One region of the Lactobacillus sp. XV31L genome, then DNA from elsewhere that is predicted to be linked to it. Evidence: predicted binding sites of a transcription regulator. Region 1 holds the regulator's gene; each other region holds the start of a gene.
The links. The regulator LexA, encoded in region 1, represses DNA repair genes until DNA is damaged. The targets are predictions, from matches to a motif close to CNAACANNTGTTNG.

Region 1 (10,234 bases):
AGTAACAACTCCTAGCGTTCCTTCGGCGCCAATAACTAAATCCCTTAGGGAATAGCCTGAAGATGACTTGACAGCTTTTGAACCAAACTTGTACAACTTGCCGTCGGTCAAAACCACTTTCAACTCACGAATATGTTCCCGCGTAACACCATACTTGATGGCCTTCAAGCCACCAGCATTCGTGGAAACATTGCCGCCAATTGTGGCCCAGTGCATGGCTGGAGCCGGCATGTAAGCAAAAGGCTTGTCTTCTAAGTATGAATCAAGATCATTCAACCTCATTCCCGCCTGCACGGTCATGGTTAAACTGTCTGGATCATACTCTAAGACCTTGTTCATTTTGATCATATCAAGAGAAATACCACCTTCAACGGACAAGTTTGCCCCCATCAATCCAGTTGAGTTACCTCTTGGTACCAAGGGAATGTTGTGGTCACTTGCATACTTTACAACATGCATGACCTCCTCATTGTTAACCGGTTGAATGACCAAGTCAGGCATTGCTTTAATGGTCCTGAACTGGTCATGGTCCCAATGCTCGTTTGGCTTGGTAACAAAACGCTCTGGATCGGTAATGAATTTTTGTAAATTCTCCAAATCGGTTTGATTAATCTTATGGTATTCCATAATATTCTCCTTCTTAATTATCAAAATTCACAAGTCAATTAAAACTATATTCTTAATCTACTCCTTTATGTAACCGTTATCAATAATCTTTTAAAAAATATCTTTTTCACAAATAGCCACCTTATTTTTGACCATTTTGCAGTGAATATAAGTTGTAATAATAGCCCTTGTGCTCCAGCAATTGGGCATGCGTTCCCTGCTCAACAATGTGGCCATCATCCAAAACAATAATTTGGTCGGCATCGACAATCGTTGACAAACGGTGTGCAATCGCTAATGTAGTCCGGCCGCGACGTAAACTCTTTAATCCCTCTTGGATAAGCGTTTCAGTCTCAGTATCAACGTTTGCCGTGGCCTCATCCAAGACTAAAATCTTCGGATCAGTTACCAGCGTCCTGGCAAAGGAAATTAGTTGCCGCTGGCCCTGGCTAAATTCGCCTCCACCTTCACCTACTTTGGCATGATACTGGCCGGGCAGATTTTTGATAAAACTATCTGCCTGGACGGTTTTAGCGGCTTCTGCAATCTCTTCATCAGTAATATTCTCGTTGTATAGTCTGATATTAGAATTGATGTCGCCATAGAACATGAAGGGCTCCTGCAGAACTAGGCCCAACTTTTGGCGCAATTCGGCTTTGGGATATTTCTTAATGTCAACCCCATCAATCAGGACTTCACCCTGGTAAAATTCATAAAACCGCATCATCACGTTGATAATCGAACTCTTGCCCGATCCAGTATGACCAACTATCCCCAACGTTTCACCAGGATTAACAGTAAAGGAAATATCGTGGAGAATTTCATTTTTGCCGTCATAAGAAAAACTTACATGCTTAAATTCAATCTTACCCTGGCTGACTGTTAGTCCTTCCTGGGCATCCTGCTCAGGTTCATAGTCAGTATTGTCAAGTATGCGAAAGATACGCTTACCGGCAACGATACCGTCCTGGAAGAAGGTCATCTGGTCCATCATATTGGAAATAGGGTTGAAAAATTGGGAAATATACTGGGAAAATGCGTAAACCACTCCGGCCGGAACAAAAGTAGACCGCAAAGGAAAGCCGAAGTACATCAAGGTTAATGCCAATGCCAAAGAATATAAGAGGCTAGTTAACGGTGAAAGCAAGAGCGAGTTAAGATTAATCATATAAAACCGGGTCTTCATCAGGGCTGAATTTTCCTGCTCAAAGTTACCAGTCATGCGATCTTCCTGCTTGAATTGCTGGATCAATGAAACACCTTCAATGGATTCATTCAGGTTAGTGTTGATCCGACTGAGTCGTTCCCGGTAGCTACGGTAGAGCTTGGAGCTACGCTTAGAATATTCCCAAATAATAAACAAGAGCAGGGGCAAAAAGGCTAGCACAATGATTCCCGCCCAAAAGTTAGTCGAAAACATGGCTACCAAGGCTGAAATAATTGAGAAAAATGAAATGACTACACTGGACAAAACCGTCAAGAAATTGCTCAGGGTCATCGTGTCGTTGGTTACTCGGGACACAATCGAGCCTGCAGGTGTCTGGTCAAAGTAGCGCATCCCTAAGGTATGCAATTTTTGGTAAAGTTCCAAGCGCAATCCCTCTAGCGACTTTTCCGAACCTAGGGCGAAGAAATACTCATAGGTAAACTGAAGGATGCCCTTAATAACAGATCCTAAGGCATAGAGCAGACCAGCAAACAAGATTACTTGCGTGGTTACGTCAACCTTGACCAGGTAATTGTCCAAAAAGTACTGCAGACCATATGGCAAGAGCACGTTAATAACGCTGACCAAAAAAGCACCGATACCGGCAATAATCATCTCCCTTTTGAAGTGCAGCACAAAGCGCAGCAACCGCTTGAAGATACTGAATTGTTCCCTGACTGGTATTTCTTGCGCCCAAACAGACTGCTTAGTATTTTGTTCATCCATCTTATTCACCTACCTTTTCTTCGAGTTCTTGCCTCTGCCACATATCGGCATACCAGCCATTTTGGGCCAATAATTGCTCATGGGTGCCGCGTTCAACAATCTGGCCATCTTTGAGTACAAGTATCATGTCTGCTTTCATCACTGAAGTTAGTCTGTGTGTAGCAATCATTGTCGTTTTGCCTGCCCGTTCTCGCCGCAGCGACTTCAAAATAGCTTGCTCCGTTCTGGCATCAACTGCCGACAGGGCATCATCTAAGACCAGGATCTGACTCTGCTTGAGCAAAGCACGCGCAATTGACATGCGTTGCTTTTGGCCACCTGATAAAGAAACGCCATTTTCGCCTACCAAAGTGTTGTAGCCTCCAGGCATTTGCAGGATATCATTATGAAGATCGCTCTTTTTGGCAGCAGCAACAATTGCTTCTTCACTAGAATCAGCCTCAGAAAAAGCAATATTTTTCTGAATGCTGGTTGAGAACAGGTAATTGTCTTGGGGAACGTATGCTATCTGGCGCAATAAAACGTTAAGCGGAATTTTACGGATGTCATGCCCGTTTAGAGTAATTTGACCATTATATTGGTCAAATTCCCGCAGCAAAAGTTGAATAATCGTAGTTTTGCCTGCTCCCACCTTGCCAACTAATCCCAGTGTTTGGCCAGTTTTGAGGGTAAAATCAATATTGCGCAAGACAGGCAATTGGGGTTCATCAGGATAGGCAAAGGATTCAATTTGAAATTTCAAGTCGCCTGCAATGTCCTGTGCTCCGATTTGCAGGTCAGCATTTTGGTCGGTAATTGCCGGCGTCTCCTTGAGCAGCTTTTCGATTCGGTCGTAACTAGCGCTTCCACGCTCTAAAATATTAAAGAGGTAGCCAATGGCAAACATTGGCCAGACCATGTTGCCAATATAGGCAATAAAGGAGACCAACTGACCAATCGTCAAGGACTTGCTGCTGACAAGAATACCGCCATAGATTATCGTTATCGTATATGTTAAGCCAATAAGAAAACTGCCGAGCGGGTCAAACATTGAATCCCACTTGAAAACCCGCTTATTAATTTTAATCGTATCCACAATCATCCCATTAAAGGCCTGGGTATCTTCTCTGCCCTGACCAAAGGTTTTTAATACCTTGATTCCAGAAACCGACTCTTGCGTCTTGTTGTTAAGCCGCGAAAATGCCGCTTGCGACTGGTCGAAGGCATCATGGAGCTGGTCACCCAGTTTCCAAGCACCCCAGGCCAAAAAAGGCAGGGGTAAAAGGGCCACAATTGTTAGGCGCCAATCAACAAAAATAATCATCGCTACCATCGTTGACACGCTCATGATTAGCGAGTCAACTAAGGTTAAAACCCCTTCACCCGCAACTTCCTGAACAGCAGAAACATCGTTAGTGGCATGGGCCATTAAGTCTCCTGTTCTGTGACGCTGGTAGAAGGTGCGGTCCATTTCCATAAAATGAGCAAATAGTTTTGCTCGTAGCTGCAATTCCAATTCAGCTGCCCCACCCCAAATTTGCCTGCGCCAAAAATAACGGAAACCATAAAGCAGCAGAGCAGCTAGGACGATTGCCAGAATCAGTAACCCATATTTTTGCCAAGTGATGTGGTCCAACTCTAACTGGTCGGCCATTAAACCTAGAATACGCGGCGGAACCAGGTTAACCACAGAAGTCAGCGCCAAAAAGAAGATGCCGACCAAGTAACGTTTTTTCTCCTCTTTGAAGAACCATCCTAGTTTAAAAAATATTCTCATGTCCTTTATCTTTCGTATATAAAAAAGGCGGAGACAATCCTCCGTCTTTTACTTAATCCAGCAAGACCACTATTTTTGATGCTTCATCATGTTCATCACTTGGTTTACCTTCTTGGCTGAAGGTTTTTGCCCCATTTGTGACATCATAGCAACAATCATGTCTTCACTGATTGGTGGATTATCCTTAAAATACTTCTTCATATATGTCCTAGCACCATAAAATCCGCCTACTAAGCCTACTAACAGTGCTACTACAATTAAAAAGATTGCTAATCCCATATTCATAAAATGTTCACCTCAATTTGTCCAATAAATATATCTTACCTAAAAATTAAGTAAAATTAAAGGTTAATGTTAATCTTTTCTTAAACCCTTTTTGCGTTGAGCCTCTTTAGCCTTTTCTGATGTGACTTCTTTGCCATCTTTATCAACTAAAACTAGGTTTTCAACGTCTTGTTTAAAGCTAGCCCGGAAATTCTTAATGAACTCTTGGTGTAGTTTTTGGCGTTCATTTTCTTCTTCAGACGTCAGACCAGTAGTTTTTTTCTTATGATACAGTTCGTTGATTCGGTTAATCAGCTTTTTTTCTTTATCTTCAGTCATCATTTACACCTCTCATCCTAAAAAAGTCTACCCTATTTTGGGCAATAAAAAAAGTTTAATTTATTAGAACGTTTGTTTGTGTTTATGCGGATTATTTGCTAGAATAGGCGTAACAGTAGTTTACCGATAATATTATAAGGGAGTAAGATTATGACCAACAGTCAGGATAACAAGCAAGTACAAATTCTACGCTATATATATGATACTGTTCAAAAAAGAGGCTTCCCCCCTACAGTACGTGAAATCTGCCATGCCGTTAATTTATCTTCAACTTCCACAGTCCACGGCCACTTGTCGCGTCTGGAGCGCAAAGGACTTCTTATCAAGGATGCGACCAAGCCGCGCGCGCTTGAAGTAACTGAAGAAGGCAAGAAGGCAATTGGCGTTAAACCAACTGAAATCCCAGTTGTCGGGGTGGTTACTGCTGGTCAACCTATTCTTGCTGTTGAAGATATTGAAGACTACTTTCCCCTCCCACCTGATTTGGTCAATGATGCCGGCGACTTGTTCATGTTGCGGGTGCATGGCGAAAGCATGATCAATGCGGGGATTTTGAACGGCGATAGCGTGATCGTGCGCAAGCAGGCAAGTGCAACTAACGGCGAGATCGTGGTGGCCATGACTGATGAAAACGAGGCCACCGTCAAGCGCTTTTATAAGGAAAAGGACCACTTCCGTCTGCAGCCAGAAAACGATACAATGGCACCTATCATCTTGTCTAATGTCCATATTTTAGGCAAGGTAGTCGGACTCTACCGCAGTCGTATCATTTAGCTCACTGACAGTTATCACACGTAAGAAGCCTTCCCAGTTTTACTTAAATACTAGGAAGGTTTCTTTTTTGTAAATTTCGCAGCAACTGCTCTAGTTTATCCTGTCTTCCATTAGGATTTTGACTTTCTGACCGCGCTTGCTGCAGCCTTTTCCTAATTAATTGTAAATTCTCAACTCGCTGGTTTTCAGACCCACACGTCTGGTTGTAAACCTGCCTGATTAGCTGGACTCATTGATTTACTTGCTTGTCTTTGACTTGTATCCTATTCTGGCCTAACTGTTTTTTTAACTTTAAAGGCTGCTAGGGTCTTCTGCCAAGCGGAAGTCAGAACTTTCCACATTTAATATTGATTTGCCATTCACAAATTATTGACCACATTTTTAGAAAAAGAGACTGAATTATCAGTCTTTTTTATTTTGCTTGTGAAATTTCTGCCTGTTACACGCAAGTTTCATGGACCATAATTTTCACAAAGTCCAAGTTAAAGATCTTTCAGAATTTGACTAGCCAGCTTAAGAGCCTGTTCGTGTGCACCCCGGCCCCAGTCACGTTCAATGTGCTGGTCAAGGTCACTAAGCGAGTCTGCAGTGAAGAGAATTTGGGCAAAATAAACACCGCGAAATTGAGCACATGCTGCCATCGCTGCACATTCCATCTCTACACATGAAGCACCAAGGGCCTTAAACTGCTCAGCCTTCTTAGGCGTCTCCCGGAAGAAGCCGTCAGTCGTCCAAGTCGTTACCTCCTTGACCTTAAAATCGGACTGGACCATTAATTCTTCCACCCTACTTAAAAAGGATGAATGCAAGTCAACAAAGTTGCTGGGCGCAGCATAATGAAAGGAGGTGCCTTCATCGCGAATGGCTTTTGTTGGTACTAGAAAGTAGTTTTCAGGTAGGTCAATCAGTGAGCCAGCTGACCCAATGGCTAGAACTTGCTGCACGCCATAGCCAATTAGCCAGTCAAGCAACTGGGTTGCAGCTGCTGCACCTAATTTGGCCTGGCAGAGGGCAATTTTTTCGCCAGGGAGGTCAACTTCGTAGATTAAAGTATCGCCCTCAAAGCAGTCAAACCGCCCCGCAATCCGGTGGGGGTATTGTGACAAGAACTGAGCAATGGCATCACTAGTAAGGAAGGCAAAGAGCAATTTGGATTGAAAATGATAATGCAGTTCATCTTTTTCATGGGCTGGCTCAAGCACCGCCCGCCGACTGTTGTCAAAGTCCATTAAAAATAGTTCATCCATTTTTCTTTTCCTCCTTTAATATTTTGTTCTTAATTTTACCATAGACAAAAAAGAGAACCATCCTTTCACAAGGATGATTCTCTTTTGCGATAAATTAACGGCGCTTTTCAGCAATTCTAGCTGCCTTACCGTGACGTTCACGCAGGTAGTAAAGCTTAGCACGACGTACACGACCGTGACGCAGTACTTCTACTTTAGCAACGCGTGGGTCATTAACAGGGAAGGTACGCTCAACGCCAACACCAGAAGCCATCTTACGAACAGTGTAAGTTGCAGCAATTCCGGCACCCTTCTTCTTGATAACAACGCCTTCAAACATCTGAATACGTTCATGAGTTCCTTCAACAACGCGGACGTGAACACGGACAGTGTCACCAGCGCGGAAGTCAGGAATGTCATCACGCAATTGTTCTTTGGTCAATTCTTGAATTAATGGATCCATTGTTTTCTCCTTCTACGGCATTCATCAACGCTTTCTAGCGCCAGCGGAACACCCCTAACTATTAGTGTAAAAATTACACCTAAATTATTCTAGCAAACTAGCCACATGAAATCAAGCCTGGTCTTCTTCCTGCTTGATTTCTTCTAGCATGGCTTTTTCTTTGCCGGACAAGTTGTACTCTTCCAGCAAGTCAGGTCGGTGCAGGTAAGTCGCCCGCAATGCCTCCTTGTGACGCCAGTCAGCAATCTTTTGGTGGTTGCCCGACAAGAGCACTGCTGGCACCTTCATCCCATCAAAATCTTCTGGACGAGTGTACTGAGGGTATTCGAGCAAGCCGCGGGCAAAGCTCTCTTCAACTGGAGACGCTGCATTGCCTAAAATTCCAGGAATCAGCCGCACAGTCGCGTCAATCATGCTCATAGTTGGCAACTCGCCACCGGTCAATACATAGTCACCAATTGATACAACTTCATCGGCCAGGTCATAGACGCGCTGGTCAAAGCCTTCATAGTGGCCACAAATAAAAGTCAGGTTTTCTTCGTGGGACCACTTTTGAGCCATTTTTTGGTTAAAGGTCTGCCCCTGAGGCGCAGTGATAATTACTCTGCCCTTGCTTTTTACCGTATCAAGCGCTTTTTTAATAGGCATAATTTGCAAGACCATTCCGGCACCGCCTCCATACGGAGCATCATCTACGTGGTGGTGAACATCACTGGTGAAGTCGCGGAAGTTAACCAGGTTTAGCTGCCACTTCCCATCTTCTAGTCCACGCCCGAGCATTGAAGTTGTAAGCGGCGTAAACATGTCAGGAAAAAGCGTTAGGACGTTAATCTTCATCGCGCAGTCCCTCCAATAATTCGACGTAAACTTTCTTAGCACCCACGTCAACCTTTTTTACGACCGAATCAATGTAAGGAATGAGATAGGTCTTGCCAGATTCTTCAGTGACTTCCCAGACGTCATTAGCTCCTGGTGACTCAATATCTGTAATCTGGCCTAAAAGAGCTCCAGTCTGCTTGTCTACTACTGTGCATCCCAAAATATCGCGGTAGTAAAAGGCACCTTCCGGCAAATCATGTTGCTCTTCTTGGCTCACAACCAAGGTCTTGCCCCTTAGTTTTTCAGCAGCCGCAATATCAGTAATCTCAACAAACTGGACCAGCCAAAATTGCTTGAAAGGCCGGCTGCTGGCCACTGTCAAAACCATTTCCAGATTGTCTTTTAAGGTCAACTGGCTTCCGGGAGCAAAACGGCGGTCTGGAAAGTCAGTAATCACGTTGAGCTTGAGCTCGCCCTTAAGACCGTGAGTGGTCAATATTTGTGCAACATCATAAAATTGCATTTTTTCTCCTCACCAAGAAAGAAAAAAGCTTGAAGCAACTGGCTCCAAACTTTTAACTAACAAATTCATTATTTAGTGAACTTTGATTCATGCAGCTTCTTCATTAAGCCAGCACCGGACAGCAGTGACCTAACAGTGTCTGAAGGTTGTGCACCCTTCTTAAGCCATTCAAAAATCTTGTCTTCTTCAAGCTTCAATTCCTTAGGCTCTGAAACAGGATTATAGTAGCCTACTTCTTCGATGAAACGACCATCGCGTGGCATCCTTGAGTCTGCGACAACGATTCTGTAGAAAGGCTTTCTCTTAGCACCCATGCGGCGCATACGAATTTTTACTGACATAGTTAATTTCCTCCTAAAAGATACGAGTATTAATATAGCACTTTAATTTCGTGGTGTAAAGTGTTTTCCCTTAACAGGTTAAAATTATGAGTGGTAGCGCTTGAACTTCATGCGCTTTTTCTTGTTCTTCTTAAAGTTCTTGCCCATATGCCGCATCGCCATCTTGGCCATCGGTGAGTCCATGCCCGGCAAGTTCTCCATTCCCTTGAAGTTGCCCTTGGTAATCTTGCTCATCATGTCGCGCGCCTGCTTGAACTGCTTGATCATGCGGTTAACTTCCACAATCGGTCGACCTGACCCTGCCGCAATCCGCCGCCGGCGACTTGGATTAAGCAATTCTGGATTTTCACGTTCGGCCGTGGTCATTGATGAAACAATGGCTTTAACATAGGTGATTTGCTTTTTGTCAAAGTTGACATTCTTAAGCTGGGGGTTATTGGCCATCCCAGGAATCATTTTCATGATCTGATCCAAAGGACCCATCTTTTCCACTTGGTCAAGTTGGTCCACGAAATCGTTGAAGTCAAAGGTATTTTCCTTCATCTTCTGAGCAACTTCTTCGGCCTTCTTGGCATCATAGTCCTGTTGGGCCTTCTCAATCAAGGTCAGCATGTCGCCCATGCCTAAGATTCTAGAGGCCATCCGGTCCGGATAAAACTGTTCCAGATCCGTCAGCTTTTCACCTTGCCCGGTATAAATAATCGGCTTGCCCGTCACTGCCCTAATTGAAAGCGCAGCACCGCCCCGCGTATCACCATCGAGCTTGGTTAAAATGATGCCCGTAATGTCTAAGCGACTATCAAAGCCCTTGGCCACATCAGTTGCGGCCTGACCCGTCATCGCATCAACGACCAGCAAAATATTGTCGGGCTGAGCTACAGCCTTGACCTGCTCTAACTCTTCCATTAATGGTTCATCAATTTCGAGTCGGCCGGCAGTATCGATAATTACGTAGTCATTCTTGTTTTCTTCTGCCCGTTGCAGTCCATTTTTAACAATTTGTGCTACATTTTGCTGGTCTTGTTCACTATAAACGGGTACCTGCAGCTCATCCCCAATCTGTTGGAGCTGGTCAATGGCAGCTGGCCGGTAGATGTCGCCAGCAATCAAAAGTGGACGGGCCTTTTCATCCTTCATCAAACGACTGGCCAACTTGCCAACAGTCGTCGTCTTACCCGTACCTTGCAGCC
Region 2 (10,234 bases), on a different contig from region 1:
TTGACTGACCAATTCATCATTGATCTGATCAATATCTTGGGGATCAGCATTGTCAATTGCCGTTTGGATAGAATCAAAGTAGTCCAGATTGGCTTGCGCAATTTGAATTTGTTCTTTAACGTGTTTGATGGAATCACGCAATTTTTTGTACTTGGTAAAATACTTTTGCCCGTTACGAGCAGGGGAGAGGGCCGAATCAAGCTTTATCGTAATTAACTTGTTGTCATCATAATAATTAGGCAATTTGACTTCCGTCATCCCAGGCTTGACTTGGGCCAAGTTAGCATTGAGAATCTCACCGCAAATGCGGTACTTTTCAGAATTTTCGGCTTGGTCAAGCTGCTTCTGGAGCTTGACGACTTTTCTGGTCAGCTTTTTTTGTTCATTTTTAACTATACGCTCAATTGAGCTTGCCTTTTGCTTAACCCAATCATGCTTAGATTGGTCCAGAAAAAATTGTTCTAGGGCATGATTCAAGTCAGGATCTGAACTTTCCTTAATTAGGTCCAAGTGGTAGGGCAGATAAGGAAAAATTTTGCGCTTGTCAGTTGGTGTTTTTAAAATAAATGCACCTTTTTTATTAAACTGATTCATGAAGGTAGTGAATGAAGTAAAAGAATAGTCGTCTTTCAAGTAACCAGTGAGTTCTTCACGGTCATCCCGATCAAGCCCGCTCACTTCTTTAGCCAACTCAGCCGGACTGCAAGTCTGTCTTTTTTGAACAAATTCTTCTTGCGTCAAGTCAAAACCATTGATCCCAGGCGTAAGTGGCGGCAGTATATATTTGGCCTTAGGCAAAAGGAGACGGACGCGATTTTCTTCTGGGTTAATACGCTTGAGCAAGTCAATAATGTGCCCACTATTTTTGTTATACAAAATCACATTGCTGTGACGCCCCATTAGTTCCACCGATAAAACCAGTTGCACTTGGTCGCCTAGTTCATTGCGGTTGCTGAAATAAAAATTAATGATACGATCAACGCCCACTTGCTTAACAGCCTGCAAGATCGACCCTTCTAAGTACTTGCGCAAAACCATCACAAAAGTTGGAGCCTTGTCAGGATTGCTGATTGCTTGCTTAGTCAAATACAGCTTAGGTGACTGCGGATTGGCAGAAATAAGCAGCTGATGATTTTTGCGCTCCTTCCTAAAAGTCAATACTAAATCATAGTCAAAGGGTTGGTAAATCTTCGCCAAGCGACTATCTACTACCATTGGCTCAATACTATTTAACAGGCTTTGAATAAATAATCCATCAAATGCCATAAAAAATCACCTCAATTAATACAGTCTATTATAACAATTATTTGCAGCTACGGGCTACTCAACGACAAAATAAGCTAATCTGAAAATAAGGTACTCGCATTAATATAGTAATGATATTGATTTTAGCAAGAAATTATTAGCAAAAGCTGGTATACTAGTGATATAAATTAATGCTTATCGATGCAGTCTATTATAATTTTAAGCTAATAAGCAAATTATGGGGCAAACTTTTTGTTTCACAGTTGAGCAAGAAAAGGTAGTTAAATGAAGATTTTATCTTTTAGCGTAATTGCAGAAAATATTAAGAAAGAAATCAACCATATATGTGGACTTAACATGTCGCAGACGAGGATTTTGCTGTATTTTTATCACTCTAAAAATGCAGCCCTCAAGATGGGGGATTTAGCTGTTAACCTGAAAATATCTTTGTCTACCCTTAGTAGGCAGCTTCAGCAAGATAAGACCCGTCAGTTAGTCAAGATCATTCGCTCTGAAACTGATTCCAGCAAGACGGTCCTTTTAAGCGACGAAGGGCTTAAAAAAGCTGCTGAATTAAAAGGGGCTTTGAACAGTATTGAAGAAAAAATGGAAAAAGGGTTTACCAGGCAGGAAATCAGTAACTTCAACTATGTATTAGACCAGCTAAAGCAACGGATTAAAGACTAAAAATTCAATAGCGGCAACAGTCGAATCAGTAGTTCTTTTATGCTATAATTTTCTATATTGCACGTATAAGAGCGAAAGGTTAATTGAATGAAAATTGCATTAGTTACTGATAGTACTAGCGTTATAAGTGAACAAGAGGCCAAGGAAAACAACATCATTGTGGTTCCTATCCCTGTGATCATTGGTAAGCAGGAATACTTGGAAGGCGTCAATATCACTTCCGACCAGCTATTTGAGTTGCAGCGACAAGGGGCTGAATTTCCTAAGACTTCCCAACCAAATATGGGTGACATGATTAATCTTTTTGATAAGCTGCACCAAGAAGATTATGAGGCAATTATTGCCATCACTTTGTCTAGTGGGATCTCAGGTTTCTACCAAACTTTATGCAATATTGCGCAAAATAACCCCAAGTACAATTTGCATCCGATTGACTCCAAGATGACTGTCCGCTTGCAGGGCAACCTAGTTCTTGCTGCGGCCCGAATGATTAAAAATGGGGTTGAATTGGAAACAATTCTTGAACGTCTGGACCAAATTCGGTCAACCATTGATGAAATATTTGTTGTTAACGACTTGAACAACTTGAGCCGTGGCGGTCGGCTCAGCAACGCTGGTGCCTTTATCGGCTCGATGCTCAACATTAAGCCACTATTAACATTTAAAGATGGCGATATCGTTGCCTTTGATAAAATTAGATCAATGAAAAGAGCCTTTGCAAAAATCAAAGAGCTTACTTTGAAGAAGATTGACGAACTTCCATATAAGGATAAGATCAAGCTTTTTATTATTGATTCTAACGACAGCAGCCAAGCTGAGGAAGCTGAGGCCTTTTTGCAGGAGAATTTTCCGCAGCAGAATATCTCTGTGACCAAGTTCACACCTGTAATTGCTACCCACTTAGGGGAGAAATCCCTTGCGATTGGGTGGATGATCGACATCGATAAAATTGACCTTTCATAACTTCTAGAAAAGGAAGGCTCAAAATGAAAGAATTGGATCAATTTGCTCAGTGGGCATTTGAATTACAAAGCTTGGCCCAAGATGGGCTGGAATATGGCCATGACCGCTTTGACCGCGAACGCTATCAACGAATCAGGGAAATTGCTACTAGTATGATGGCTGCTAAGACCGGTTTGCCAACTGAGCAAGTGCGGGAACTTTTTAGCAGCGAGGACGGTTACCAAACTCCTAAATTAGGAACACGTGCTGCCATATTTAATGAGGAAAAGATCCTCTTGGTTCGCGAAACCACTGACAAGTGCTGGTCATTGCCTGGTGGCTGGTGTGAGCCCAATATTTCCGTCAAAGACAACTGCATTAAAGAAGCCAAAGAAGAAGCAGGTAGAGATATTACGGTTGAACGCGTAATCGCAATCTGTAGCCACAATACTTTTATCCATAATCAGAAGCGGATAGAGCGTGCGATCAAAGTCTATAACGTCTTCTTTTTATGTCGTGAAAGCGGCGGTAAATTTATGCAAAATACAGAAACTGATGATTGCCGCTACTTCGACTTTGACCATCTGCCCCAGCTTTCTCTTCAGCGTAACAGCAAGGAAGAGATTAAAATGTGCTTTGATGCCCGAAATGATCCTGATTGGCAGACTAAGTTTGAATAAAACAAGGATATTATTTTAATAAAAAACACCGAACATAGTCCGGTGTTTTTTTCATTGATCATTTTCTGAGATTTCATTCAAGGCTGCACGTTGCTTGCTTTGGTCAACATGCGTATATAAGTCTGTTGCCGAGGTTCCTTTTTGACCAAGCTGCTGGGCAACCAACACCTGGTCCTTGGTCACTTCATAAAGTTCTGAAGCAAGTGTGTGACGCAACTTATGTGGGGTAAGAGGGTGACCAAATGCAGAGGAGTATTTATTGACCATTTTTTCAATTGCATTGCTGGTTATTCTTTTAGTCTGATTGTGCCACTTTGCAAGAAAAAAGGCCACTTCCTTTTTAGGGGGTAAATAGCGCTGTTGGCGCACTTTTTGGTAGTCCCACAAGTAGTCTAGGGTCCATTCAGCAATTGGCACGCTATCACGTTGTCCGCCTTTACGGGTCACATCCAGCACCGCCTTTTTTAAGTTGAGATCAGCAAGGTTAACTCCAGCACATTCAGAGACCCGAATGCCTGTACCTAGAATGAGGGCAATAATTGCCATATCACGTTCTTTGTTGATTTTAAAAGCAGGCAATGCATGCTTGTTGCAACGTTTTTCATAATCATTAGCAATAAAGTCTAAAAACTGGTATTTCAGCCTTCCAACATACATATGAGATTCTAGCACATGCGCACGGTAGTTGAGAGTTTTAGTATTGTTGAGCGAATCAATCTTCACCATCACGTTTCGCTCAAAGTAAGGCTGGCCATTATTATTATCGGCTGTGATTGTCAAAAATTTGAAAAGTGAGCGCAGAGCATTAATTGAGCGATTGATTGTTGTGGGTGAATTTAAATGGCCCTGTTGATTCTTAGTGTGACCTAGATAGTTGATGTAAAGCATAATATCATTGCGGTGCAAGTTGGCTAAAGTTGCAGTATCAATATGCCGGTTGTCCTTGGCAGCAGAAATAGACTCTTTACGCAACCAGTCAAAAAACCGCCTAATTTCAGTTAAATACTGGTAAGAACTTGTCAATGACAAGCTAGTGCCAAAGTTATATTCTTTAACAAAGTCAGGCATTTTACTTAATTCGTCTTCAATGAGGTCGAGATATTTTTTGGTTTCCAATATTTTGCTTCTCCTAGATAAGTATTTTGCTCCTTTAATTATAAAGCAAAAACAGAATGTATGTTTGGATTACCCACTCTCTCTTTCAAAGTGGGGAGGGGGGACATGGAAGAACAACTTATATTCAACTTTCAGCAATATAAGGTACAGGCTTAACAAAGGTAAACTACAAAAACTCCTAGGCAAAATTTAGCAAGTTTAAGCAAGTGCTGCCCAAACAATAATCAAGCAAGGCTTATTGGCAAAGGCAATCAAAAATAGCAAATGAATCCCAGTGCAGCAGTACTTTTACCTATCATTAAAATTATAGTTTTAATGATAGCAATTCAAAAAAGCAATTATCTAATCCGGTTTTTCAAGTATTGGTAATTTATCTGATCTACACCAAATCTTTACCCCTGATTCCACTTAAAATCTTAGCTTAAATCTGAAATTTAGTTCTTAGTGGAAAATTCATGCTCATTTAACCCAGCAATTGATCAGTTGCTTAACCAATTACAATTTAAAGCATCCTGGTGACCAATCTCAGCACACATTTTCTACTTGGACTTCAAAGTTTCTCTTTAGGCAAACAGGCAGAAGTTACAAGCAAGGCAAAGCTCATAATTAGATTCTGGGCTGCTTATTTTCAAGCCCAAGCATATTATTTTATTATTCAAGTACCGGGCTACCGAGCACTTGCTGACCTAATGAACTTATTATTCTTATACTTAACTTTACATAATATATATTATACGAAGTATGGCATTGAAACTTACTACTTGTCATAGAGTAAAAAGATCATCTTGCTTGCGACCTCTCACCCTTCCTACTTTATCGATTACCTTAAATTGCATAGTATTATATCGTAGATGGCAGCTAAAATAACAGTTTCGGTGTAATAAAATTAACTAGCAAATGAACAGAATTTTTCCGATGTGTAGTTATTTATTAAGCCTTTATAAAAAAGTTATGCTACTATAACCGTTATTTAAATTATATACTCAGCAATAATTCAAATAAAAACTTTTTTTAAAAGTAAATTTATGTATTGGCAATAATTTGTTAATTGGTCAATTAATGACATTTCTTATGTAATTGTAGCCGGTTAATATACATCTTAAGCAATATTTGCAAACTTTTATAATTTTATTTTAAGTTCAATTAATTTAGGCATTTTAGTTTTATTTTTTCACAATTTAGCTTACAATACTGTTCAGGGGTATATGTTTAAAACAATTCTTCTAATTTCTAACTTCTTTGAGATTTAGAAATTATTTGTTTTAGCTGTTATTTTATTGTTTGATAGTATAGTTGTTCCTTCAATTATGCTATCTACCAGTGTTATTATAGAAAGGTTTGAATTTATTCTATGAGTATAAATTTGGGAAAAGAGATATGCCGTCGTCGCCGTGAGCAGAAACTGACTCAGGAGGATCTTGCTGAGCTGAGCGATTTATCTGTGAATTTTATTTCACGTCTTGAGCGAACCAAGAATCAAAATATTAGCATCCAGAAACTTGATTCTATTGCCAGAGCTCTTAATACTACTACTCCGGATATCATTATGAACGCCTATCGCTTTAAAGAGGTTAAAGTTGATGATCGCCAAGATAATACACCTGTATTTATCAAGAAGGTTGTTAATGAATTAAGGAAAATGCCGTCAGATAAAGCTGAACGCGTATGTAAGTCCTTCATCATACTGACAAAAGAAATCAACAAAGATTAGTTGCAAGTAAAAACACGAGCTAGCTTCATTGGCTAACTCGTGTTTTTATTTATTCAATTAATTAAATGCTTGAGTGAGTTGTGGCACCACTTGCTTCTTGCGTGAAACTACACCTGGCAGGCTAATTTCTTCATCTTTTACCTTGCCAAAGGCTTCTTCAAACCCAGCTTGTGCTTCACTTGAGCCCGCTACTAGCGCGGTAGAATCTGAATCTAACACATTAGTAATGAGCAACATAAACAGGTCATATTTTTCCGACACGCAGGCGGCTTTCATGACCTTTAAGAAGGCTTCTTTGCGTTCTAAGGCCTCTGGTAGGTCAACCACATTAATCTGGGCTATACGGGCCTTTTTACCGTTTAAATCAAAGCTTTTGGCATCGAGATCAATTAGTTCTTCTTCTGACTTGCTTGCAATGTTGGTACCGGCCTTTAATTCTTCTAGACCATACTTTTGGTAGTCAACGCCAGCAAGTTCTGCTAGTGCTTCAACAGCTTCCTTGTCTTTGGCTGTTGTAGTAGGCGACTTGAGTAACAGTGTATCTGAGATAATTGCTGAAAGCATGAGTCCGGCAATATTTTGCGGGATTTCAACGTTGAACCGTTTGTATAGCCCCCACATAATTGTACTCGTGCAGCCTACAGGCTCTGCCAGATAGAACAAAGGCATGCTTGTATTAAAATTCATAATTCGGTGGTGGTCAACAACGTGAGTCACCTCGACCTTGTCAATGTCTGCTACACTTTGCTGGGGCTCATTATGGTCAACAAGCATTACCTTATCAACTTCATCAGCAGCGGTTTGAATAACCCGCGGGGCCTTAAAGCCAAATTTTTTTAATGCAAAACTAGTTTCATCGTTAGGCTCACCTAGTGCAACTGCTTCTGTATTGTAACCCAGCTTGTTTTGCAAGTATGAGTATGCAATTGCTGTTCCAATTGCATCAGTATCAGGATTGCGATGTCCGAAAACTAACTCTTTTTCCATTAAATATCCTCTTTCTGTTAACCTCTTTGTATCTGTCTTCTTTGTATCTGTCTATAGATATTTTAACGAATAAAACTTATTTCTCCAAGAATTTTTTGAATTCGCCTAAAATCTTCTTAATGCGGGGAACATCCTTTTTGCCTTTACGGTAGATGAGTGATACCAAAAATTTCTTGTCTTCTTGCAAGTGAATTGGGGTCAGGTTAATCTCCTCTTTATGCTTTTCATAATAAGAAGAACTGACAAAAGTATCGTAGCCTGTCTCTTGGGCCGTAGCGACTATCTGGTCAGTCGATGAAAAACTCAGTGGTACTTTCAAACCATTCTTTGCATTGACTTTGTTACCAAACATTCCCTTCATTAATTGGGTAAAATAAAAGCTGTCTGGATAAGTCACCCATTTTCTCCCCATTAATTTTGAGGCCGGGTAAGACTTTCCTGCTTCTAGTTCACTATCATGGGTCAATATGGTTAACTCGTCAGCACAAATTTCCATGCGTTCGTATTGGTTGTGCAAGTTTAGCTGACTTTTCTTAATAATGCTAGGGATATACAAAAGAGCCAAATCAATGAGATTGTTATCCAACTTGTTCCAAAGCTCTTTGCGGTCATAATAATTCACGCTAATGGTAACTTCAGGATTTTGCAGATTGTAGTCAACTATAAAGTTCCGCAGCAATTCAGAATCAACGCTCTCTAAAACACCAATTGCAATGTTGCCCTTGTCAGCCTGGGTAAATTCCTGGATGTCATTGACCACTGAATTAATTGTTCCTAGAAGTTTGATTGCACCCATTTGTAGCTCTTTGCCTGCTTCAGTTAGATACAGTTTTTTGCCCATTTGACCAAAAAGCGGAGTTCCAATAGCATGCTCTAATTTTTTGATTTGTTGTGTCAAAGCCGGCTGCGTAATTCCTAAGATCTGCGCTGCTTGAGTATAATTCATTGTATCAATCAGCTGCAAAAAATAATGTAAAGACTTGGTTGAGAGTAGTGTGTCTGTCTTAGGCATAAATTTTTCCTTCTATTTTAGCAATAAAATAACTTTATTCATATGCTATTATCAAGCAAAAAACTCTCAGTGTCAAAGTTTACTTTAATTTTTATGAAACGTTTTCACCCATTAACCACGCGCACCCACATTATACAAAATGAAAACAAGATTTTATTTATCAGCAAGTGGTCGGTCAAGTTTCACTGTCACTGGTTGTCCATCACTCGTAACATCAACCACGAAGGACCCGTTTGAATATCGATCTCCTAAAGGAAATTCAGTGGTTTGCAGCTTTATCTTTCTCTTGCTGCTAGTTGTAATTACCAGGCGATGATTTTGACCATAAGCACTTACTGCAACAATTCGATGCGGTTGGGCCTTTAATTCGCGCAATACGAGAACGCCTCGTTTGGCCCGTGATACCTTGTTAATCAAGCCCGCCTTGAACTGCTTAAAGGCCCCACGCTGCGTAATTAGGCCAATGTGCAACAAGTCTAGGTACTTAGGCTCAACTAAGACATAGCTTACGACCGTATCACCTGCTTTAAGGTTGACCGACTTGACCCCAGCGGCCTTGGCACCAGATTCTGGTACTTCCTTTAAGTCATACCGCACGGCATAAGCGTTGGAAGTGAACAAGATAATTTCCGCATTTGAAGCGGGATCAACTGCATCAACACGTACTACTTGACTATCTTGGGTCTTCATCTTCATAGCAGTTATTGCACGTGATCGGTATGTTCTAGTAGGTTGTACGTTGGCTAGCTTTAATTGTTTGATATAGCCGTCGTTGCTTGCAAGAACAAAGTTGAGATCCTGGCTTAGATCTTCAAAGTCGAATACTCTGATGATCTGCTCCTCACTATTCAAGCCAATTTCTTGCGACAGGTGTTGGCCTGTTTCCTTCCATTTAGCTTCGACCAGCTCATTTACTGGACGATAAATAATATTGCCTCGGTTAGTAAACAGATAAAGGTTAGCCAGAGTTGACAGGGTCTTTTCATAGACCACTTCATCCCCATCCGGCAACCCATTTTCATCATCGTCGCTAGACTGCCAAGAGCGCAGCGAAGACCGCTTTAAGTAGCCGTCACGACTAATCAAGACACGTACTTGTTCATTTGCAAGGAGTGCCTTTTCATCAATTTTAATTTTAGCGGTCTGACCAGAAATCTCTGTCCTGCGAGGACTACCAAATTCTTTTTTGACGGCAGTCATTTCCTTGATAATTTCTTTTTCTAGTACGCTCTTGTCAGCCAGAAGTTTCTGATAACGTGCAACCCTTTCATTCAGGTCACTTTGTTCTGCTACTAGAGCATCAACATCCGTATTAGTCAGCCTGTATAGTTGCAATGAAACAATTGCTTCTGCCTGCCTAGGAGTAAAGCCAAAGTCAGCTGACAAGTTTTTCTTGGCTTCTGCCTTATTTTTGGAAGCGCGAATTGTCTTGATTACCTCGTCTAGGATATCCATTGCTTGGATAAGACCCTGAATAATTTCCAGACGGTTTTCAGCCTTGTTTAGGTCAAATCTAGTCCTCTTAGTGACCACATCTTTTTCATGTTCTAAGTAAGAAGATAAGATATGTTTCAAGCCAACCTGCATTGGTGTCATATGGTCAATTGCCACCATATTGAAGTTGTATGATACCTGAAGTTCAGTATTCTTAAACAAGTAGTTTAAGATGTTCTGCGCATCAGCCCCCTTCTTTAGTTCAACTACAATTGACAAGCCATGTCGATCAGTCTCATCACGCACTTCAGCTATTCCATCAATTTCCTTGTTCAGACGAATTTCATCCATCTTCTTAACCAAGAGTGCCTTGTTGATCGCATAAGGGACTTCGGTAATCACAATTTCTTCCCGGTGCCC
Region 3 (10,234 bases), on a different contig from region 1:
CGCCTGCCGAATACTATTTGTGTACTTGCGGTAACAAAATAAAACTAGACCCCTTTGATCATCCGGTGCACGACCAACGCGTCCCGCAATTTGAACAAGACTTGATGCAGTATAGATCTGGTCATCTGCTTGGACGATAATAACCCACACGTGTTTAAAGGTGACACCACGTTCTAAGATAGTTGTCGTAACTAGCAACTGCAGCTTTCCTGTACGAAATTGGGTTACTTTTTCCAACCTTTGGGGATCTTTGGCATGAACTCCAGCAATTGCGACGCCTTGCAGCTCTTTTTCTTGTTTTAAAGCGGTCAAGTAAAGCGGGATCTGGTCAATTCGCGGAACAAATACCAGCAAGGGATGACCTGCCTGAATGACAGCGATGATTTCTTTTAACAAGCGTACATTAATTTGACCCTTTTGCAAAAAAGGACGCAGGAAAAAGCGCTCTTTGGGTTGGGGCAAGCGACCACCATGAAAGCGGCGATTAAGCTGCAAGACCTGTATTTTACCCTTCTGGGCCTCCTTTAGCAGGTTCTCAGTTGGCGTTGCAGTCAAATAAATGCGCATGCCAGTAGTTTTTACTGCATTACGGGCACCAAAGTGAAGCTGCAAGTCGCCATCATAAGGAAAGGCGTCAGCCTCATCAATCACAAGTAAGTCAAAAGCCCGATAGAATTTGAGCAACTGGTGAGTTGTACAAATAGTTAATTGCTCAAGTCCAGGTTCCTTGTATTCCCGTCCATGGTACTTGCCGATGGTCAAACTGCTAAAGGCTTCTTGAACGCGTGGATACAGTTCATTAACCACATCAATTCGGGGCGTGGCGATACAGCAGCGGCCACCACGGGATAAAGATGCTGCCAGCACGGGAAAGAGCATTTCCGTCTTACCGGCACCAGTGACCGCATGAACTAGTGTACTTTGCTTATTGTCCCAGTTTTTAACGAGACTAGTGGCAATTGCTTCCTGCCGGTTAGTCAACTTGCCTTGCCAGGTCAACACTCCGTTTTTAAGGTGGGGAAAGGAGACGGTCCCATCATTGCGGACCAAAAAGTCGCCCTCAACTATCCGGCCAATTCCGATACAGGCCCTGCAATAGCTTTTTCCATTTGGTAACTTTGCTGCAACACTAGCACCACAACGGCTGCAATGATTATTGATAATCGCATTGATTTTGGTTAACCCCGCTCTTGTGCTAAAATCCTCTTGATTGCTAATCCACTGGCGACCAGCCAAATGTGATAAATTTTCCATTTTTCACTCTCCACTAGTAATTACGCAAAAAGGAGGCAGATTTTTGTTAAATACGCAAGATTACTTAACAATTAAAGAAAACGGCAGTCATGAACTCATCATCAAAAAGAGTCGCTTTATTGCGACCCTTGTGCGCACTACTACCATTTTAGAAGCTGAGCAAGCAATTGCTGCAATTAACAAAAAGTACCGCGATGCAAGTCATAATACTTATGCTTACACAATTGGTCTGAATGATGAGCACGTCAAGGCAAGCGACAATGGCGAACCATCAGGTACCGCGGGCGTACCTGAACTTAAGGCACTGCAGCTGATGAAATTAAAAAATGTGACAGTTATCGTCACACGCTACTTTGGTGGCATCAAACTCGGCGCAGGCGGATTGATTCGTGCATATTCTAATAGTGTCACTAAGGGCGTCGAAGCAATTGGCGTCGTTAAACGGGTTCTGCAACAAGAATGCAGCTTTCACATAGCATACAAGCGCTTAGACGAAGTTGAACACTTTCTCAGACAAGAGCAAATCTTTATCGCAAAGATTGATTATGGTGTTGATGTGACTATCCATATCTATACTGAAGAAAAAACTCAACAAAAAGTTGAACATGAGCTGACCAACCTTTTGGCTGGCAAAGTTGAATTTACTCTCGGGCAAAAACGCTATAATGAGTTGCCTATCAGCAAAACCAACTACCATGAGCAATAAAAATCCATATCGAAAAAGGCTGATACTTAATGCTTTAAAAAGCAAAATCATCAGCCTTTTCCTATACTAAATTTATTTATCAAAATCTTTTTTAGTTTTTTTCTTTAACTGGTCTGGCTTTTCTTGACCCAGATGCCAAACCTGAACTGTTGGATCATTTTTGCTGCGCGCATTAATCATTTTTTCGGTCAAGCGCAGAAGTGGTTTATATTTCTCCCCTAACAAGCCAATTGACTCAACGAAGAGTTCCAGTGCAAGCACTAAACCAGCAATCAACAGCCACATTCCCCATACCGGCGAAAGCAAAAACAGCAAAGAGATAAACGAAAAGATCAGTGAAAGTGCATAAATTGCCAAAACCGACTGGCGGTGCGTCAAGCCCATTTTCATCAGTTGGTGGTGGAGGTGGTGCTTGTCAGCTTCAGAAACAGGTCGGTTATTGAGCTTACGTCGAATCATTGCATAGATGGTATCTGTGATTGGCACACCCAAGATCGTGACTGGTACTAATAATGAAATGAATGTGACGTTTTTAAGACCCTTGAGTGAAAAAATAGCAATCATAAACCCTATATAAAGGGCTCCAGTATCACCTAGGAACATTTTTGCTGGGTGGAAATTATAAGGTAAGAAACCAAGCAAACAGGCTGCCAACATAAAACAACTAATTGGAATATACAACTGACCTGTATGCAAGAAAAAGTATCCTACAATGCCCATCGTAATCAGAGAAATCATCGATACGCCATCAGCCAGACCATCGAGTCCATCAATTAAGTCAACTGCATTGGTTAAGGCCAAAATCCAAAAAATGGTGATTGGCAGACTCCACCAGCCCAGGTCTATCTGCTTATTGACAAAGGGCAGGTTAAGCACATTCATCTTAATCCCACCCAAAAAGTAGATGACTAGAGCTCCAACAAGAATACCAAACATTTTTTGGCGCGGCTTAAGCTCTAAAATGTCATCAATGATGCCAGTTAAGATTATTACACTAGAAGCTAAAAGAACGCTAAAAGCCTCATGAGTGGGAAATTGTTCCCGCAAGAGGACGAAAACGCCGATATTAAAAGTAACAAAAATGCCTAATCCGCCTAAAGTGGGCATGGGCTTAGTATTAATACGACGCTTATTCGGATTGTCGACTGCCCCCAAAACAAAGGCCAAACGCCTAATAAAAGGTGTAATTGCAGCTTGAATAATCACTAGAAAGAATAATTCAACAATAATTTTAAACATAGTGGGCTACTTTCATAAATTACTTGTCCTAATTATACAGGGTTGGGCAAAAATGCACAAATTCATTCACAGACCAGCAGTGGTGATTAATTGATAATTACCAGGCAACTTGCAGAGCATGGGCAAATTATCTTTTTTACCTTAAATAAAAAGGTTGAATTAAGAAATTCAACCTTTTTGGCTATTTTGCAACTGCAACTACTCTTTTTTCCCGAATGACAGTAATTTTGATATTACCTGGGTAATCCAATTCCTTTTCAACTTGATTACGAATATCTCGGGCCAAAACAGTTATGCGATCATCTGAAATCTTTTCTGGTTCTACCATGACTCGGACTTCACGTCCAGCCTGGATGGCATATGCTTGCTTGACTCCATCATGCCGCTTGGCAATTTGTTCCAGCTCAGTTAACCGTCTAATATAGTTTTCCAAACTTTCACTTCTTGCTCCTGGCCGAGCAGATGAAATTGTATCTGCCGCAACGACCAGTTCAGCAATAAACGATAACTTCGGTACATCCCCGTGGTGTGCCGCAATTGCGTTAACAACTACATCTGATTCATGGTGCTTTCTGGTTAATTCCACGCCAATTTCAACGTGTGAACCTTCAATATCATGATCGATGGCTTTTCCAATATCGTGTAATAATCCCGCGCGAACCGCTAATTTTTCATTTAAACCGAGCTCAGCTGCCATTGTGCCAGCTAATTTGGCAACTTCAATCGAATGTCCCAAGACATTTTGTCCATAAGAAGTCCGATATTTGAGTCTGCCCAAGACCTTAACCAGCTCAGGGTTCATCCTGTGAATCCCAAGTTCCATTAAGGCGCTTTCACCAGCTTCGTAAATATCATCGTTGACTTCCTTGCGTGCCTTATCAACCATTTCTTCAATGCGGGCTGGATGAATCCGGCCATCTTTAATTAAACGCTCCATTGCCCGTTTAGCAATCTCACGTCTAATCGCATCAAAACCACTAAGGGTAACTACCTTAGGTGTATCGTCAATGATTAAATCAACGCCAGTGAGGGCTTCAAAGGACCGAATGTTACGGCCTTCACGTCCGATGATTCGGCCCTTCATCTCTTCGTTGGGAAGGTCGACTACTGAAACGGTGGTCTCAGCAACTGTATCTGCAGAACTGCTTTGAATCGCATCAATAATCACCTTGCGAGCATAATGATCAGCTTTAGCTTGAACTTCTTCATTGCTGCTTCTAATCATTTCAGCCCGCTCCTTGAATAAGCTCTCAGACAACTGGGTCAAGACCAGCTTTTTAGCCTGCTCCTGGTCTAACTGGGCAACTTCATAGAGTTTTTGCTGACTTTGGTCAACTAAATCATTTGCCTCCTGAATCTTTTGCTTAAGTTCAGAATGTTCCTGCTTTAATTGGTCCTCCTTCTTGGTTAGTTCACTTTCATGCTCTACCAGCAAAGCGTTCTTGTGATCAAGTGTATCTTCACGCTGCTTTAAGCGGTTGTCGTCGCGTGCAATGGCATCACGTTTGACGTTTAACTCATCCTCAACTTTTTGCCGGTAGTCCTGAATTTTTTCTTGAGCTTCAAGAATTTTTTCTTTCTTTACGTTTTGCGCACTCTGCTCAGCTGCCTGCTTTTCAGCCTTAACTTCGGCCTTGGCTGCAGCTAGCTGTGCTTTTGCTTCGGTTAAAATATGGTTGGCATCGTTTTGCGCATTTCGCGCCTTCTTTTCCCATATATCCTTGCGGATAATGTATCCAATACCTATGCCCAATAAAATTGAAATTATAGCAATCGCGACGGGAATCAAAATTTTATTTGTCATGATTACTATCGCCTTTTTTTGTTTTTAAGATTATTTACACAATACTAATGATAAAGAAACGTGGGGATTATGTCAATTAATAGCAAAAAACCTTGACCACTTTACAGGTCAAGGTTAATTTCTTCAACTTTAATTGCTTTTGTTATTGGCTTCCTTTTTGTCAGAAGCCCCCTTTTCTACGGACTTGGCTGCTTGCGCCTTCTTTTCCTTTACCTTTTCTGGGTCTTCCCGATCAGCAATTGCATCTTCATCAATGCCAAAAGCATGACGAACTTGCTGTTCGACGTCCTCATAAATGTCTGGATGCTCTTCCAGGTACTTCTTCGCATTTTCGCGGCCCTGGCCGATTCGTTCATCATTATATGAGTACCAGGAACCTGCCTTGTCAACAATGCCCTTTTCAGCAGCCATATCGAGCAGCTCGCCGCTTTGAGAAATCCCTTTGCCGTACATCATGTCAACTTCTGCAACTTTGAATGGCGGGGCAACCTTGTTCTTGACCACCTTGATCTTAACGCGATTGCCAGTAATTTCGCCACCAGTCTGCTTGATCTTTTCTGCCCTTCTAATCTCAAGACGGACAGTGGCATAGAACTTAAGCGCACGTCCACCTGGCGTAGTCTCTGGGTTACCAAACATAATACCAACTTTTTCACGAATTTGGTTAATGAAAATCGCAATTGTTTTAGTCTTATTGATATTACCAGATAGCTTGCGCAGTGCCTGGCTCATTAACCGTGCTTGCAGGCCCACGTGACTGTCACCCATTTCACCATCGATTTCAGCCTGTGGGACTAAGGCCGCAACTGAATCGACAATTAAAATATCAATTGCCCCACTAGTAATCAAGGTATCAGCAATCTGGAGGCCCTCTTCCCCTGTGTTAGGCTGCGACAGAATAAGGGAATCAACGTCAACGCCCAAGGCTTCAGCATAAGCCGGGTCCATTGCGTTTTCAGCGTCAATATAAGCCGCTGTGCCGCCCCGTTTTTGGACTTCAGCTACCGCATGGAGTGCAACTGTAGTCTTACCGGAAGATTCCGGCCCGTAAATTTCAACTATTCTTCCGCGGGGGTAGCCACCCACACCAAGTGCGGCATCTAGTGCAAGTGAACCTGACGGGATAGTTGAGATCTTGGTATTTGCCTTATCGCCCATGCGCATAACGGCACCCTTGCCAAAATTCTTCTCAATCTTCTTCAGTGCCGCGTCTAATGCAGCCTTCTTTTCATCTTTGGCCAAGACTTTTTTTCCTCCTCTAATAATCGTTAATTAATACTCATTAATTATACTTTGATTCAATTGCTATTTGCAAGAAAAAGCGAACAAACGTTTCAATTTCTTAACCTGTATTATTAATTACGCAAAAAAGCCCCTTTTACTTTAAAATTACTTTCTCAGCCCTCTTGGCTGCAGCCACTTTTGCACAAAGTTCAAGAAGAGATCAGCAAAGATCGCCATCAAAGCTGTTGGTAGAGCCCCTGCTAAAATAATCGCACTGCCATTCGTGGCATTAGTGCCACGAATAATAATATCGCCCAGTCCACCAGCTCCCACAAACGAGCCAATAGAGGTGATGCCAATCGCAATCACTAGTGCATTTTTTAGCCCTGCAATAATTACAGACATGGATAGAGGCAGACGAACCATGTACAGTATCTGCAACTTGGTCATGCCCATCCCCTTGCCGGAATCAATGACATCCTTGTCAACGTTGCGCATACCTGTATAAGTATTCTTGATAATCGGCAGCAGGGAATATAGCGTTACGGTCACAATAACGGTCATAACGCCAAGACCCAGTCCAATCATGATAATTGATAGTAAGGCAAGCGAGGGAATAGTTTGGATAAAGTTGGCAATTTCTACTACAAAATCGCCTAAGTGAGCATTACGGGAAATAAAAATACCAATTGGAATGCCTATGATTGCAGCAATCAGAACCCCATAAATTGAAATCAAGAAGGTACGGTTAAACTGTTCTAAAACATAAGAGCCATTATGCTGGTAATAATAGATAAACTGCCGCCATAAAGATAAGTTTGCCATTATTTTTCCCCCTTAAAGTAATTATGCTGCTCCAAAAATTGGTGTGCAACTGTTGCTGGTTCCAGCAGCTTGTCATCAACTTGAAAGTTCATTTTACGAATGTCATGCACGCTAATATTGCCAACCAAGCGCTGCAACAGCGGTTTAAGCTCGGGATGCTCACGCAGCAAGTAGTTATTGATCAACATGCCACAGTTATACGGTGGGAAAAAGTGCTTGTCGTCTTTAAGCAGCTGCAACTTGTAACTGTCAATTCGACCATCAGTTGAATAGCCCAAAATGACATTCATTTTCCCGCTCTTTAAGGCGGAGTAAACTAACCCAATGTTCATGGGGTGCGCCTTGGTAAAAGTCATCCCATATGCCGACTGAAAGGCTGGGTAGCCCACTCCTGGAGCATTAACCCATTCAGATGCGACTCCAAAAGAAAACTTGTCCTTTACCTTTTTCAAGTCAGAAATCTTATATAAATGATATTTTTGCTGGTCTTTTTTACCCACCATGAAGGCATAGTTGTTCGCAAAGCCATAAGTAGGCAAGTAGGTTTGATCCCAGCGCTTTTTAACTTCGCGACGAACTGTGTCATTGGCTTTTTGGGAGTCTTTAATCGGTGCTAGCAGCAAGTTGGCTGTCAGTTCTCCGCCATCATAAGCAGCAGCCTGAATATCAGCATCATGACGAAGCAAGGCTTGGTGCTGCATAGGCGCTGAACCCAAGTTGTTGATAATCGATGCCTGGTAAGGTGTTTCATGTTCAATCAACTGGGCAATAATATTGGCAACAATTTGCGATTCCGTAGTTGTTAGGGCTGTTATGCGGATATTCTCACTACTTCCCTGAGTATCTGCTAATCCGGGCAAGCCACATGCACTTGTGACTCCCATAACCAAGAAGACCAGGAACAATAATAACAACTTTTTTAAGTGTTTTCTCATCATATAATCCCCTTATAGCCCCTTTGGCGTAATCTTGCGCTCAAGTTTACCTAACAGGTAGTCTACTAACAACGCCAGGATGATTACTGGAATCGTTCCACCCAAGATCAAGTCAGGCTGGTACAAGCTGAGGCCATTAAAGATAAAATCGCCCAAGCCGCCTGCTCCCACGTAAGAGGCTAAAGTTGCCCAGGCGATAACATAAATCGCTGACAGCCGAATACCAGCCATAATAACAGGCATTGCTAGTGGGATATCAACTTGCATAATCAACTGCATATTGGTCATGCCAAGTCCGCGAGCCGAATCAATCGTATCAGGATTAACACCAGTCAAGCCAACATAGGTGTTGCGCAGTATTGGCATTAGGCTATACAAGAAAAGTGCAATAATAGCTGGTATTTGACCAACCCCAAAAAAGGGAATCATTATTGCTAAAAGTGCAAGAGCTGGAATAGTTTGCAACATGCTGGCGATGGCAATTACCACCTTAGCCGTTCGCGGAAACTTTAGTAAAACAATGCTGAGCGGAATAGCAACAATAATGCCTAAAGCCAAAGAAATGGCTGCAATGTATATTTGCTGCCAAGTTTTGACAATCAATTCTGAACCATGCTGAGCTAAAAAGACTGACATTTTAGTTCGCCTCTTTTTGTGAATGGTCACTTGCAGAGCTTTTATCGCCCCATATTTTTTCATATACCACATTTACTAAGCTGGACCTAGTCACAATTCCCACTAGGTGCTGATCACCATCAACCACTGGAACATACTGGCCAGTCCGACTTAAAATGCGGCGAAAATTATCGCGTAAGTACTCATCAGGAGCTACTGCAGCAAAGTTGGTAATGAGAATATCGCTAACACTGCGCGACTTCAGGTACTTGCGTTGCAAATCATCAATCGAGATGTAGCCCTTTAAGTGGTTATCGTCATCAACAACCAGTAAGGTGTCAACGTGGTGTTCTTTCATCATGGTCAAAGCTTCAGTCAAAGACGCTCCCAAATTAATCTTAACTGGAGCAGTTGACATCACATTTTTAACCTTAACCGTATCGTATCTTGCCTCAGATAGGCGCTCTTCGCCGATTAGGCTCTTAACAAAGTCGTTTGCCGGGTGATGCAAGATATCGTCAGCTGTACCAACTTGAATTAACTGACCGTCATGCAAAACAACAATCTTGGTAGCAAGTTTTAACGCTTCATCCATATCATGAGTGACAAAGACAATTGTTTTGCCTAATTGCATCTGCAAGTTTTGCACAAGATTTTGCAAGCTCTCACGAGTGATGGGATCAAGAGCTCCAAAGGGTTCATCCATTAAAATCAATTTTTGATTGGCAGCCAGGGCCCGGACTACGCCAATACGTTGTTGCTGGCCACCTGATAATTCTGCTGGGTAACGATCAAGGAAGGAATCAGGAAGCTCTGCCAGTTTAATCAGCTTATGTGCTTCACTGTCCAACTTGTCCTTCGGCCACTTCAATAATTTAGGAACAAGGACAATATTATCCCGAATCGTCATGTGCGGCATCAGTCCATTGCTCTGAATAACATAGCCAATGCGGCGGCGCAGGTCCACTGGATTAAACGACTTAACGTTCTTGCCTTCAACCAGCACTTCACCCTTGGTCACACTATTCATGCGGTTGATCATCCGCATTAATGTAGTCTTGCCAGAGCCCGAAGTGCCAATAAGACAGCAAAATTCACCTTGTTCTATTTTGAAACTGACATTTTCAACAGCTGGTTTTTTCATCTTGGGATATAGTCTTGTGACATCCTTAAATTCAACCATTGGTAGCTTTTTCACCATAAAATTCCCCCTTTTTCACTAATTGTCTAATTTTATCTTAACAATGCTGTAGGTCTTAAGCAAACTTCTCCGTTTGCCAAAAGACCTCTCGCTAAAAAGAGCAAGCAAAAAACACTAACAGAGTTAGTGTTTTGCAGGTTAATTTTAAAAGAGGCTACATTGAACCCTTAAAAATATCCCATGAACTATGGAAGTAGTCCCAACCAGAGTAAATGGTAAAGATTAGGGCAATATACAGTAAGATCGTTCCAATATTATAGAAGTTGCCAATCAATAAAAAGATAATTGACAGCATCTGGGATGTTGTCTTAATCTTGCCTGGCATTGCAGCGGCCATAACCTGGCCTTTGTTTTCAGCCAAAATCAATCTAAGGCCGGTAACAGCTAGCTCACGACAAATAATGATAGCAACAACCCATGCTGGCGCTAAA

Region 2: the regulator LexA is predicted to act here: its motif matches at 4,724-4,737, upstream of xerS (tyrosine recombinase XerS).
Region 3: the regulator LexA is predicted to act here: its motif matches at 6,326-6,339, upstream of recA (recombinase RecA).

Annotation. Positions count from the first base shown of each region.
Region 1 covers NZ_JBWXGC010000002.1:35,844-46,077, forward strand. Annotated here, with positions in the region: gene AC2JF7_RS01750 (FAD-binding oxidoreductase) at 1-627, opposite strand, end outside; gene AC2JF7_RS01755 (ABC transporter ATP-binding protein) at 749-2,539, opposite strand; gene AC2JF7_RS01760 (ABC transporter ATP-binding protein) at 2,541-4,295, opposite strand; gene AC2JF7_RS01765 (YneF family protein) at 4,365-4,580, opposite strand; gene AC2JF7_RS01770 (DUF896 domain-containing protein) at 4,650-4,898, opposite strand; gene lexA (transcriptional repressor LexA) at 5,049-5,672, shown strand; gene AC2JF7_RS01780 (nucleoside phosphorylase) at 6,155-6,919, opposite strand; gene rplS (50S ribosomal protein L19) at 7,014-7,361, opposite strand; gene trmD (tRNA (guanosine(37)-N1)-methyltransferase TrmD) at 7,473-8,198, opposite strand; gene rimM (ribosome maturation factor RimM) at 8,188-8,703, opposite strand; gene rpsP (30S ribosomal protein S16) at 8,772-9,044, opposite strand; gene ffh (signal recognition particle protein) at 9,129-10,234, opposite strand, start outside.
Region 2 covers NZ_JBWXGC010000003.1:68,832-79,065, forward strand. Annotated here, with positions in the region: gene AC2JF7_RS02845 (Rqc2 family fibronectin-binding protein) at 1-1,266, opposite strand, end outside; gene AC2JF7_RS02850 (MarR family winged helix-turn-helix transcriptional regulator) at 1,531-1,932, shown strand; gene AC2JF7_RS02855 (DegV family protein) at 2,020-2,895, shown strand; gene AC2JF7_RS02860 (NUDIX hydrolase) at 2,919-3,554, shown strand; gene xerS (tyrosine recombinase XerS) at 3,606-4,670, opposite strand; gene AC2JF7_RS02870 (helix-turn-helix domain-containing protein) at 6,022-6,381, shown strand; gene AC2JF7_RS02875 (manganese-dependent inorganic pyrophosphatase) at 6,439-7,368, opposite strand; gene AC2JF7_RS02880 (LysR family transcriptional regulator) at 7,445-8,380, opposite strand; gene parC (DNA topoisomerase IV subunit A) at 8,534-10,234, opposite strand, start outside.
Region 3 covers NZ_JBWXGC010000004.1:19,882-30,115, forward strand. Annotated here, with positions in the region: gene AC2JF7_RS03510 (helicase-related protein) at 1-1,254, opposite strand, end outside; gene AC2JF7_RS03515 (YigZ family protein) at 1,298-1,960, shown strand; gene AC2JF7_RS03520 (glycosyltransferase family 4 protein) at 2,033-3,199, opposite strand; gene rny (ribonuclease Y) at 3,381-5,003, opposite strand; gene recA (recombinase RecA) at 5,133-6,245, opposite strand; gene AC2JF7_RS03535 (ABC transporter permease) at 6,393-7,052, opposite strand; gene AC2JF7_RS03540 (osmoprotectant ABC transporter substrate-binding protein) at 7,052-7,987, opposite strand; gene AC2JF7_RS03545 (ABC transporter permease) at 8,000-8,623, opposite strand; gene AC2JF7_RS03550 (betaine/proline/choline family ABC transporter ATP-binding protein) at 8,625-9,803, opposite strand; gene pgsA (CDP-diacylglycerol--glycerol-3-phosphate 3-phosphatidyltransferase) at 9,958-10,234, opposite strand, start outside.